DNA from 2 places in the Streptomyces sp. NPDC048484 genome. Region 1 is predicted to be linked to the other one. Evidence: riboswitches for the same ligand, from Rfam matches in the RefSeq annotation. Region 1 holds a riboswitch; the other holds the start of a gene.
What was found. Region 1 has a riboswitch for glycine ahead of gcvT (glycine cleavage system aminomethyltransferase GcvT). Riboswitches for the same ligand answer to the same signal wherever they lie in the genome.
Positions count from the first base shown of each region.

Region 1 (4,971 bases):
TCCCTGACATACGGGTTCTCTTCGGCGGGGCGCCACATTCTCTTGAACATCGCACCACCCCGAAGAGCCATGAAACCAGCTTAGGCGGCGATCCCGACAGCACCGTTGCGCTCCGCCGGGAAAGCTGTTGATGGCCCGGATGTTGATAGCCCGGACTTTCCGCCGTCCGGGTTCAGTGGGGGGCTCCGGTGTGGAAGGGGCGGACCTGTGCGCGCAACCAGTCGGCCACAGGATCCTGGGCCACGTCCAGGAAGACGAGGCTCACGGGATGCGCCACGGGGACCCGGCCCAGCGCCCGGCCCAGGGCGTCGAGCGGAAGCGTGCGGGCGTTCTCGTCCCAGTGGGCCAGCTCGATGCCGACGAACATCATGGTGTCGCCGCCCTCGATGCTCGCCAGGCAGCGCCGGGCGCTCAGTACGATCCCGGTCGCGGCGAACTCCGCCGAGGCCGCGGTCAGGAAGTCCACCGGGTCGTCCTGCCAGTCGGGCTGGAACAGCCGGACCCGGCCACCGCTCGCCGCCCCGTCCAGCTCGGTCCGGCCGGCCCGGCACAGCTCGGCGACGGCGGGCGGGGGCAGCGGCACCCCGACCGTGCCGTCCGGGTTCAGCGCGAGACCCGCCTGGGGCGGCAGACCGCGCGCGAACTCGACGGCGGGCGCCACGGTGTACGCCATGTGGTCGCCGACGACCTGGCGGAACTGCTGCTCGGAGGTGAAGACCGGCACGTACACCTGCCCGCCGAGCTCGATCGTGGGCAGGTCGAGCGGGCCGCTGTGCGGGCCGCCTCCCTCGGGCAGTGGCACCCAGAGGAAGCTGCGCCCGGCGGTCTCCACGATCCGGGCACCCGTCGAGGGCGACGGGGGAAGCCCGAGGGAGGCGGCGAGCACCTCCTCCAACTCGTTGCCGGGCCAGCCGACATGGGGGTGGGCGTACGCCTGTGCCGGAAAATCCTGCACCGGAACGCCCTGTGCCGGAACGCCCTGCATTGGAACACCCTGTGCCGGAATGCCTTGCCCCGGAATGTCTTGCCCCGGAATGTCTTGCCCCGGAATGTTCTGTGCCGCGAAGTCCATCTCTACCGCCCGCTCGAACCGCCTTGTGCGGCTGCCGAGGTTACGCGCACACGCGCCCGCCCGCCGCAGCCGTGACCTGCTGAAGCCCGTCTGAGCCCGTCGAAGCCCGCCGACGCCGGAGCCTGTCCCCCGGAACCGGGGCTCAGTCGCCGAAATCGATGCGCCGCAGTACGTCCGCCGCGGCACGGTCGACGAGCACCGCGGAACCGCAGCCCTCGGGGAGGTCGCCCTTCTCCACGGAACGCAGCAGCCGGGCGACCGCGCCGCGGTGGCGCGCGAACGCGTACCGCGAGACGCCTCGGCCGCGCTCACGCTGGCCGTCGAGCGCCGTACCGGGATCGACGTCGAGCAGCAGCAGATGCAGTGTGCCGCCGCGCCGCCGGGCGTCCCGGGCGAGCCAGCTGCGCACCCAGGCCTGCGTACCGCAGTCGTGCACGACGACGCCCTCTCCGGAGCGCAGGGCCCGGCGCAGGCCCGCATAGTGCGCGGCGCGGACGAGGGGCCGGTAGACCGCGTACGGCAGGAACCGGGTGAGTCGGCCGTCCCAGCGGTCACGGGTGTCCTGGGAGTCGATGCGGCGGCCCGTCACCGCCCGGCGCATCAGGGTCGACTTGCCGCTGCCCGGCAGGCCCGTCACCACGACCAGGTCGGCCGCCCCGAAGCGCAGACCGTGCGGGCTGTGACCCGCGCGCTCCCGCAGATCGCGGACGACGGGCGCCGGAAGCGGGCCACACGCCGCCCTGGCCGGGGCGGGGGGCTGCTTGGGCAGCGCGATGCCCGTGCTGGTCGCGTACGCCGTGGTCCTGTTCACCCTGATCGTCCTCCCCATGCGGTCAGAGACCCATCCACGTCGAGTGTAAAGAGAAGGTAATGCGCTGGTCCCCTTCTTTCTGTTCTTGTCCTGCCACAGCCGCGTCACAGATCACTCCACAGCCGCGTCACAGATCCCTGTGAACGCCGCGTGAACGCCCCTGCCCCCTGCGCGGCCCCCCTGCGAAGCCGGGGCGTGCAATGATGTGCGCGCCAACTGCATACCGGCCGCTTGAATCCGCGCGGGAGAGTTCCGGGGACATGTACACGCAGGTGTACGAGTGCCCGGGCGCCGAAGGAGCAAGTCCCTCCCTTGAATCTCTCAGGCCCCGTTACCGCGCGGGCGAGGCACATCTGAAAAGCGGGCCGTCTCCTTCCAGTCAGGGCGTCGGCTCCACCCACGGTGCAAGTCAGTGACCACCACGTTCACCGGTGATCACGGCGAACCTCTCAGGTTTTCGATGACAGATGGGGAGGAACGACCTCGCCGTCATGCCTTGGGAGCCCCGCCGATGAGCAGCACGAGCAATACGAGTAACACGAGCAGTACGAGCAGTAACGCTTCTGTTGAACCGCGCCGCACCGCGCTCGATGCCCTGCACCGTTCGCTCGGCGCGACGATGACCGACTTCGCCGGCTGGGACATGCCGCTGCGGTACGGCTCCGAGCGCGACGAGCATCTCGCCGTACGCACCCGGGCCGGCCTCTTCGACCTCTCCCACATGGGCGAGATCACCGTGAGCGGGCCGCAGGCGGCCGCGCTGCTCGACTTCGCACTGGTCGGCAACATCGGCGGCGTGAAGCCGGGCCGGGCCCGCTACACCATGATCTGCCGGGCCGACGGCGGCATCCTCGACGACCTGATCGTCTACCGCCTCGCCGACACCGAATACATGATCGTGGCGAACGCCTCCAACGCCCAGGTGGTCCTGGACGCCGTCGTGGAGCGCGCCGAGGGCTTCGACGCCGAGGTGCGCGACGACCGGGACGCCTACGCCCTGATCGCCGTACAGGGCCCGGAGTCCCCCGGCATCCTGAAGTCCCTGACCGACGCCGATCTGGACGGCCTGAAGTACTACGCCGGCCTGCCCGGCACGGTCGCGGGCGTGCCGGCCCTGATCGCCCGCACCGGCTACACCGGCGAGGACGGCTTCGAGCTGTTCGTGGCCCCGGCCGACGCCGGGAAGCTGTGGCAGGCACTGACCGACGCGGGAGCCCCGGCCGGGCTCGCCCCCTGCGGGCTCTCCTGCCGGGACACTCTGCGCCTGGAGGCGGGCATGCCGCTGTACGGGCACGAGCTGAGCACCTCGCTCACCCCGTTCGACGCGGGGCTCGGCCGGGTCGTGAAGTTCGAGAAGGAGGGCGACTTCGTGGGGCGCGAGGCGCTGTCCGCGGCTGCCGCCCGCGCCGAGTCGACACCCCCGCGCGTCCTGGTCGGCCTGGTCGCCGAGGGCCGCCGTGTTCCGCGCGCCGGGTATCCCGTCGTCGCCGACGGCAAGGTCGTCGGCGAGGTCACCTCGGGCGCGCCCTCGCCGACGCTCGGCAGGCCGATCGCGATGGCGTACGTCGACGCGGAGCACGCGGCGCCCGGCACCGCCGGTGTCGGTGTGGACATCCGGGGCAGCCACGAGCCGTACGAGGTCGTGGCGCTGCCGTTCTACAAGCGCGAGAAGTAACACTGGTCGGCGCGTGTCGGAAGGAGAACCGGGGTCGGGGTCCGAACCGGTCCGCAGGCTCCAGAAGTGACACCGGCCCTCCAGTCCTCCGAAGTGAGACACCCGGTGACCTCGGGCACATCGCCCGGTTCACCCCGGTCCCCCTGCATCAGCACTCCCCGGCGTACAGGAGAATTCAAGCCATGAGCAACCCCCAGCAGCTGCGCTACAGCAAGGAGCACGAGTGGCTGTCGGGCGCCGAGAACGGCGTCTCGACAGTCGGCATCACGGAGCACGCGGCCAACGCGCTCGGTGACGTCGTGTACGTCCAGCTCCCCGAGGTCGGTGCGACGGTGACCGCGGGCGAGACCTGCGGCGAACTGGAGTCCACCAAGTCGGTGAGCGACCTGTACTCGCCCGTCACCGGTGAGATCACCGAGATCAACCAGGACGTCGTGGACGACCCCGCGCTGGTGAACACCGCTCCCTTCGAGGGCGGCTGGCTGTTCAAGGTACGGGCGGCGGACGAGCCGAAGGACCTGCTCTCCGCCGACGAGTACACCGAATTCTCCGGCTCCTGAACTCCTCGGCTCCTGAACTCTTCGGCTCCTAAGGACTCCCGACCGATGTCGCTTCTGAACACGCCCCTGCACGAACTCGACCCGGACGTCGCCGCCGCCGTCGACGCCGAGCTGAACCGTCAGCAGTCCACCCTCGAAATGATCGCGTCGGAGAACTTCGCTCCGCTCGCGGTCATGGAGGCCCAGGGCTCGGTCCTCACCAACAAGTACGCCGAGGGCTACCCGGGCCGCCGCTACTACGGCGGCTGTGAGCACGTCGACGTCGCCGAGCAGATCGCGATCGACCGGGTCAAGGACCTGTTCGGCGCCGAGTACGCCAACGTGCAGCCGCACTCGGGCGCTTCCGCCAACCAGGCCGCGCTCTTCGCGCTGGCCCAGCCCGGTGACACCATCCTCGGCCTGGACCTGGCCCACGGCGGCCACCTGACCCACGGGATGCGGCTGAACTTCTCCGGCAAGCAGTTCAACGTGGTCGCGTACCACGTGGACGACGCCGGCCTGGTCGACATGGCCGAGGTCGAGCGGCTCGCCAAGGAACACCGCCCGAAGGTGATCATCGCGGGCTGGTCGGCGTACCCCCGTCAGCTGGACTTCGCCGAGTTCCGCCGGATCGCGGATGAGGTCGAGGCCTACCTGTGGGTCGACATGGCGCACTTCGCGGGCCTCGTCGCCGCCGGCCTCCACCCGAACCCGGTGGAGCACGCGGACGTGGTCACCTCCACCACCCACAAGACGCTCGGCGGCCCCCGCGGCGGGATCATCCTCGCCAAGAAGGCCTTCGCCAAGAAGCTGAACTCGTCCGTCTTCCCTGGCTTCCAGGGCGGCCCCCTGGAGCACGTGATCGCGGCGAAGG
Region 1 is NZ_JBEZJY010000068.1:16,530-21,500, reverse strand. Features, by position in the region: gene AB0D14_RS40545 (enhanced serine sensitivity protein SseB) at 173-985, opposite strand; gene AB0D14_RS40540 (AAA family ATPase) at 1,215-1,883, opposite strand; glycine riboswitch at 2,116-2,230, shown strand; gene gcvT (glycine cleavage system aminomethyltransferase GcvT) at 2,395-3,558, shown strand; gene gcvH (glycine cleavage system protein GcvH) at 3,741-4,118, shown strand; gene glyA (serine hydroxymethyltransferase) at 4,164-4,971, shown strand, end outside.

Region 2 (4,971 bases), on a different contig from region 1:
GGCACCGTCTCGCTCGGCGGCCGACAGCTGGAGCGGTTCGACACCGTTCTTCCCGGCAGCGACGAGACACTCCTCGACCTCCGCAAGGCGACCGTGGCCCGTGTGCGCGTGGCGACACCGGCCGCCCATACCTCTGCGCCCGCCGGCCCCGGCCGCCCTTTGGCGGACACGAGGAGTGACGACTACTCCTCGTAGGTGTCCAGCGGCGGGCAGGAACAGACCAGGTTCCGGTCGCCGTACGCCTGGTCGATCCTACGCACCGGCGGCCAGTACTTGTCGGCGGCCGAGACCCCGGCCGGGAAGACCGCCTCCTCACGGCTGTACGCGTGCTCCCACGTGTCGCCGAGCGCTGCCGCCGTGTGCGGGGCGTTGCGCAGCGGGTTGTCGTCCGCTCCCCACTCGCCCGTGCCGACCTTCTCGATCTCCGCGCGAATGGCGATCACCGCGTCGCAGAACCGGTCGAGTTCGGTGAGGTCCTCGCTCTCGGTGGGCTCGATCATCAGCGTGCCGGCCACCGGGAACGACATGGTCGGCGCGTGGAACCCGTAGTCGATGAGCCGCTTGGCGACGTCGTCGACACTCACGCCGGTGGCCTTGGTCAGCGGCCGCAGGTCGATGATGCACTCGTGCGCCACCAGCCCGCCGGGACCGGTGTAGAGGACCGGGAAGTGCGGCTCCAGGCGCTTGGCCACGTAGTTGGCACTCAGCACGGCGACCTGCGTGGCCCGCTTGAGTCCCTCACCGCCCATGAGACGGACGTACGCCCACGAGATCGGCAGTATGCCCGCGGAACCCCAGGGAGCCGCGGAGATCGGGCCCACGCCCGTCTCCGGTCCCGCGGCGGGCTGCAGCGGGTGGTTCGGCAGGTACGGCGCCAGGTGCGCGCGCACCCCGACCGGCCCCACACCCGGGCCGCCGCCACCGTGCGGGATGCAGAACGTCTTGTGCAGGTTGAGGTGCGAGACGTCGCCGCCGAAGTGACCCGGCTTGGCGAGCCCGACCAGCGCGTTGAGGTTGGCGCCGTCCACGTACACCTGGCCGCCCGCCTCGTGCACCTGCGCGCAGATGTCGGCGACGTGCTCCTCGAACACACCGTGCGTCGAGGGGTACGTGATCATCAGCACGGACAGCTCGTCACGGTACTGCTCGATCTTGGCGCGCAGGTCCTCGACGTCGATCTCGCCGTCCCCGGCGGTCTTCACGACGACGACCTTCATACCGGCCATCACGGCGCTGGCCGCGTTCGTGCCGTGCGCGGAGGACGGGATCAGGCAGATGGTGCGCTGCTCGTCGCCGCCCGCCCGGTGGTAGCCGCGGACGGCCAGCAGACCGGCCAGCTCGCCCTGCGAACCGGCGTTGGGCTGGAGCGACACCTTGTCGTACCCGGTGACCTCGGCCAGCTGCTCCTCCAGCTCACGGATGAGCGTCAGATAACCCTGTGCCTGCTCGGCGGGCGCGAAGGGGTGCAGCTGCCCGAACTCGGGCCAGGTGACCGGCTCCATCTCGGCGGTCGCGTTGAGCTTCATCGTGCATGAGCCGAGCGGGATCATGCCCCGGTCGAGCGCGTAGTCGCGGTCCGCGAGACGGCGCAGGTAGCGCAGCATCGCGGTCTCCGAGCGGTACTGCTGGAAGACCGGGTGTGCGAGGTACGCGTCGGTGCGCAGCAGCGGAGCCGGCAGCGTGTCCTGTGCCGTCGCGTCCAGTGCCGCCACATCGCCGTCGACGCCGAACGCCGACCAGACCGCGCCCAGTTGGGTCCGTGTGGTCGTCTCGTCGCAGGACAGGGACAGGTGGTCCGCGTCCACGAGGTGGAGGTTGACCCCGCCCTGGCGGGCGGCCGCGAGTGTCTCCGCGGCCCTGCCCGGCACCCGCACGGTGAGCGTGTCGAAGTACGCCTCGTGGACGACCTCGACCCCGCCCGCCGTCAGACCCGCGGCGAGGATCGTGGCGTACCGGTGGGTACGCCGGGCGATGGCTCTCAGACCCTCGGGACCGTGGTAGACGGCGTACATCCCGGCCATCACGGCGAGCAGCACCTGAGCCGTACAGATGTTGCTGGTCGCCTTCTCACGGCGGATGTGCTGCTCCCGCGTCTGCAGGGCGAGCCGGTACGCCTTGTTGCCGTCCGCGTCGACCGAGACACCGACGAGCCGCCCGGGCAGACTGCGCGCGAACTTCTCCCGTACGGCCATGTATCCGGCGTGCGGCCCGCCGAAGCCCATGGGCACGCCGAAGCGCTGCGTCGTACCGACGGCGATGTCGGCTCCCAGCTCACCGGGCGAGGTCAGCAGCGTCAGGGCGAGCAGGTCGGCGGCGACGGTGACGACCGCGCCCAGTTCGTGCGCCTGGTCGACGACGGGCCTGAGGTCCCGTACGGCACCGGAGGCGCCGGGATACTGGAGGAGTACGCCGTTGATCTCGCGCTCGGCGAGTTCGGCGGGGATGCCGGCGCTCAGGTCGGCGACGACGACCTCGACGCCGGTGGGCTCGGCGCGGGTCCGGATCACGGCGACGGTCTGCGGCATGGCGTCCGCGTCGATGAGGAAGAGGCCCTTCTTGTTCTTCCCCATGCGGCGCGACAGCGCCATGGCCTCGGCGGCCGCCGTGCCCTCGTCGAGCAGCGAGGCGCCGGAGGTCGGCAGGCCCGTCAGATCGGCGACCACGGTCTGGAAGTTGAGCAGCGCTTCCAGGCGGCCCTGCGAGATCTCCGGCTGGTACGGCGTGTACGCGGTGTACCAGGCGGGGCTCTCCATGACGTTGCGCAGGATGACGGGCGGTGTGAACGTGCCGTAGTAGCCGAGCCCGATCATGGAATCAAGCACCTGGTTGCGATCCGCGAGGGAGCGCAGCTCGGCCAGCACCTCGGCCTCGCTACGCGCACCCGGCAGGTCGAGCGTGTCGGCGTTCTTGATCACATCGGGCACCGCGGTGGCCGTCAGCTCGTCGAGCGAGCCGTACCCCACCTGCGCGAGCATCTTGGCGCGGGCCTCGGAGTCGGGCCCGATGTGGCGCTGCTCGAAGGGGATTCCCTGTTCGAGCTCGGAGAGCGGAATACGATGGGCGGTCATTGCGGAGGCCTCCTGGTCTGACGACCTTCGAGGGGCACCACGGCATGGGTGCCCGGACGGCCTCCCCCTCTGTCATCTCAACCTGAGAGCTTCACCGGTTCGCCACGAGGGCGCTCCGGCTTTCACCGTCGGTGAGAGCGGAACCCGTCGAACACCCGGACACCTCTCTGCTTTCCAGAGTGACCTCGTCCATGCGGTACGTGTGCCTGAGAGATTCCGGGGAGGATTTGCTCCTTCGGCGCCTCCGATGAAACCCGGAGGACTCTCCCGCATGGGGTCAGCAGCCGCCGCCCAGCCTATCAGCGGGGTTCCCTCGAGTGGCCGCCCTCCTCAAAGTGCTCTTTCGTAGTGCTTACGGATGACTTGCGAGCAGCTGGAGGGCCCGTGCAGACCGACATCGATCCGCGCAACCTGATAGGGCGCAAGGCGTTCGACCGCAACGGCACGAGAATCGGCACCGTTGACGAGGTCTACCTGGACGACGCGACCGGCGTACCGGAGTGGGCGGCCATACGCACGGGCCTGTTCAGCCGGGACGCGTTCGTCCCCCTGGAGCCGAGCGAACTGATCGACGGATCGCTGCGCATCCCGTACGAACGGGCCCTGATCAGGGACGCCCCCGACTTCGGCGTCGGACGGCACCTCTCCCCCGAACAGGAAATCCAGCTGTACCACCACTACGGCCTGGATGTGGCTCCACCTCCCCCCTTCCCGGACCACGACTTCGGCCACCTGTCAGCCAAGGAAGAACCCACCTGAGTTCTTCAGGGACGCGGGAACGGTGCGACAGGCCACACACGCCCCGCACCCACCGCACGCACGACCGCACAGAGGCACGAAGACCTGCTTGCGGAAGACCTGCTTGCGGACTTTGAGGCCCCCCTCACCCCTCCTCCGGCGCCACATGCACGCCCGCGGGTATCCGCGCGACCAACGGCAACGGCTCCGCCACCTCCAGCGCAGGATCGTCGATCCGGAAGGTCTTCACCCGCCCCGGCCCGGAATCAGGCGTCTCGAACCGCACCGTGACCCGCCCCAGTCCGCTCCCCTGCACCCACCCGTGCCCGAACTCGGCATGCCGCACATCGTGCCCCGCCCGCCACTGCCGCTCGGCCGGCGGCTCCGGCTCCGCCTCCTGGACCGGCTCCTCGGCCTCTTCCCGGCCGGGCTCCTCCGACTCCTCGGCGGCAGCCGCCCGAGCCTGGGCGAAAAGGTCCTCCTGCGTGTAGTCGGCGAGTCCCGAGACCCCGACCCCCAGCAGCCGTACGCCTCCCGTGGTGTCCACGGACTCCAGCAGCCGTGCGGCCGCCTCCCGAACCACCGCGGGGTCGTCCGTGGGCCCTCGAAGCGTCTCGGACCTGGTCAGCGTGGAGAAGTCGAACCGGCGCACCTTCAGCACGATGGTCCGCCCCGACAGATGCGCACCCCGCAACCGCTGGACACACCGGTCCGCGAGCCGCTGCACCTCCATGCGCACCCGCCCCCTGTCGTGGATGTCCACGTCGTACGTGTCCTCGACCGACACCGACTTGGTGTCCCGCTCGGCCACCACGGGCCGCTCGTCGCGGGCCAGCGCCATGGCGTACAGGGCGACCCCATGAGCCTTCCCCAGCAGCCGTACGAGTTCGTCCTCGCCCGCTACGGCGATCTCGCCGACCGTGTTGATCCCGCCCCGGCGCAGGTGGTCCCCCGTGGCGGGCCCCACGCCCGGCAGGATGCGCACCGGCATGGGAGCGAGCAGCGTCCGTTCGGTACCCGGCTCTATCAGCACGAGCCCGTCGGGCTTGGCCTGCTCGGAGGCGATCTTCGCGAGCATCTTGCAGGCTGCCAGCCCCACGGATCCGGTCAGCCCCGTGACGGCCCGGATGTCCGCGCGCAGCTTCCCCCCGGCCAGCAGCGCAGA
Region 2 is NZ_JBEZJY010000003.1:9,401-14,371, reverse strand. Features, by position in the region: gene AB0D14_RS03315 (HutD family protein) at 1-195, shown strand, start outside; gene gcvP (aminomethyl-transferring glycine dehydrogenase) at 183-3,068, opposite strand; glycine riboswitch at 3,253-3,348, opposite strand; gene AB0D14_RS03305 (PRC-barrel domain-containing protein) at 3,453-3,827, shown strand; gene AB0D14_RS03300 (DNA polymerase IV) at 3,952-4,971, opposite strand, start outside.
Region 2: another riboswitch for glycine. It lies ahead of gcvP (aminomethyl-transferring glycine dehydrogenase); the one in region 1 lies ahead of gcvT (glycine cleavage system aminomethyltransferase GcvT).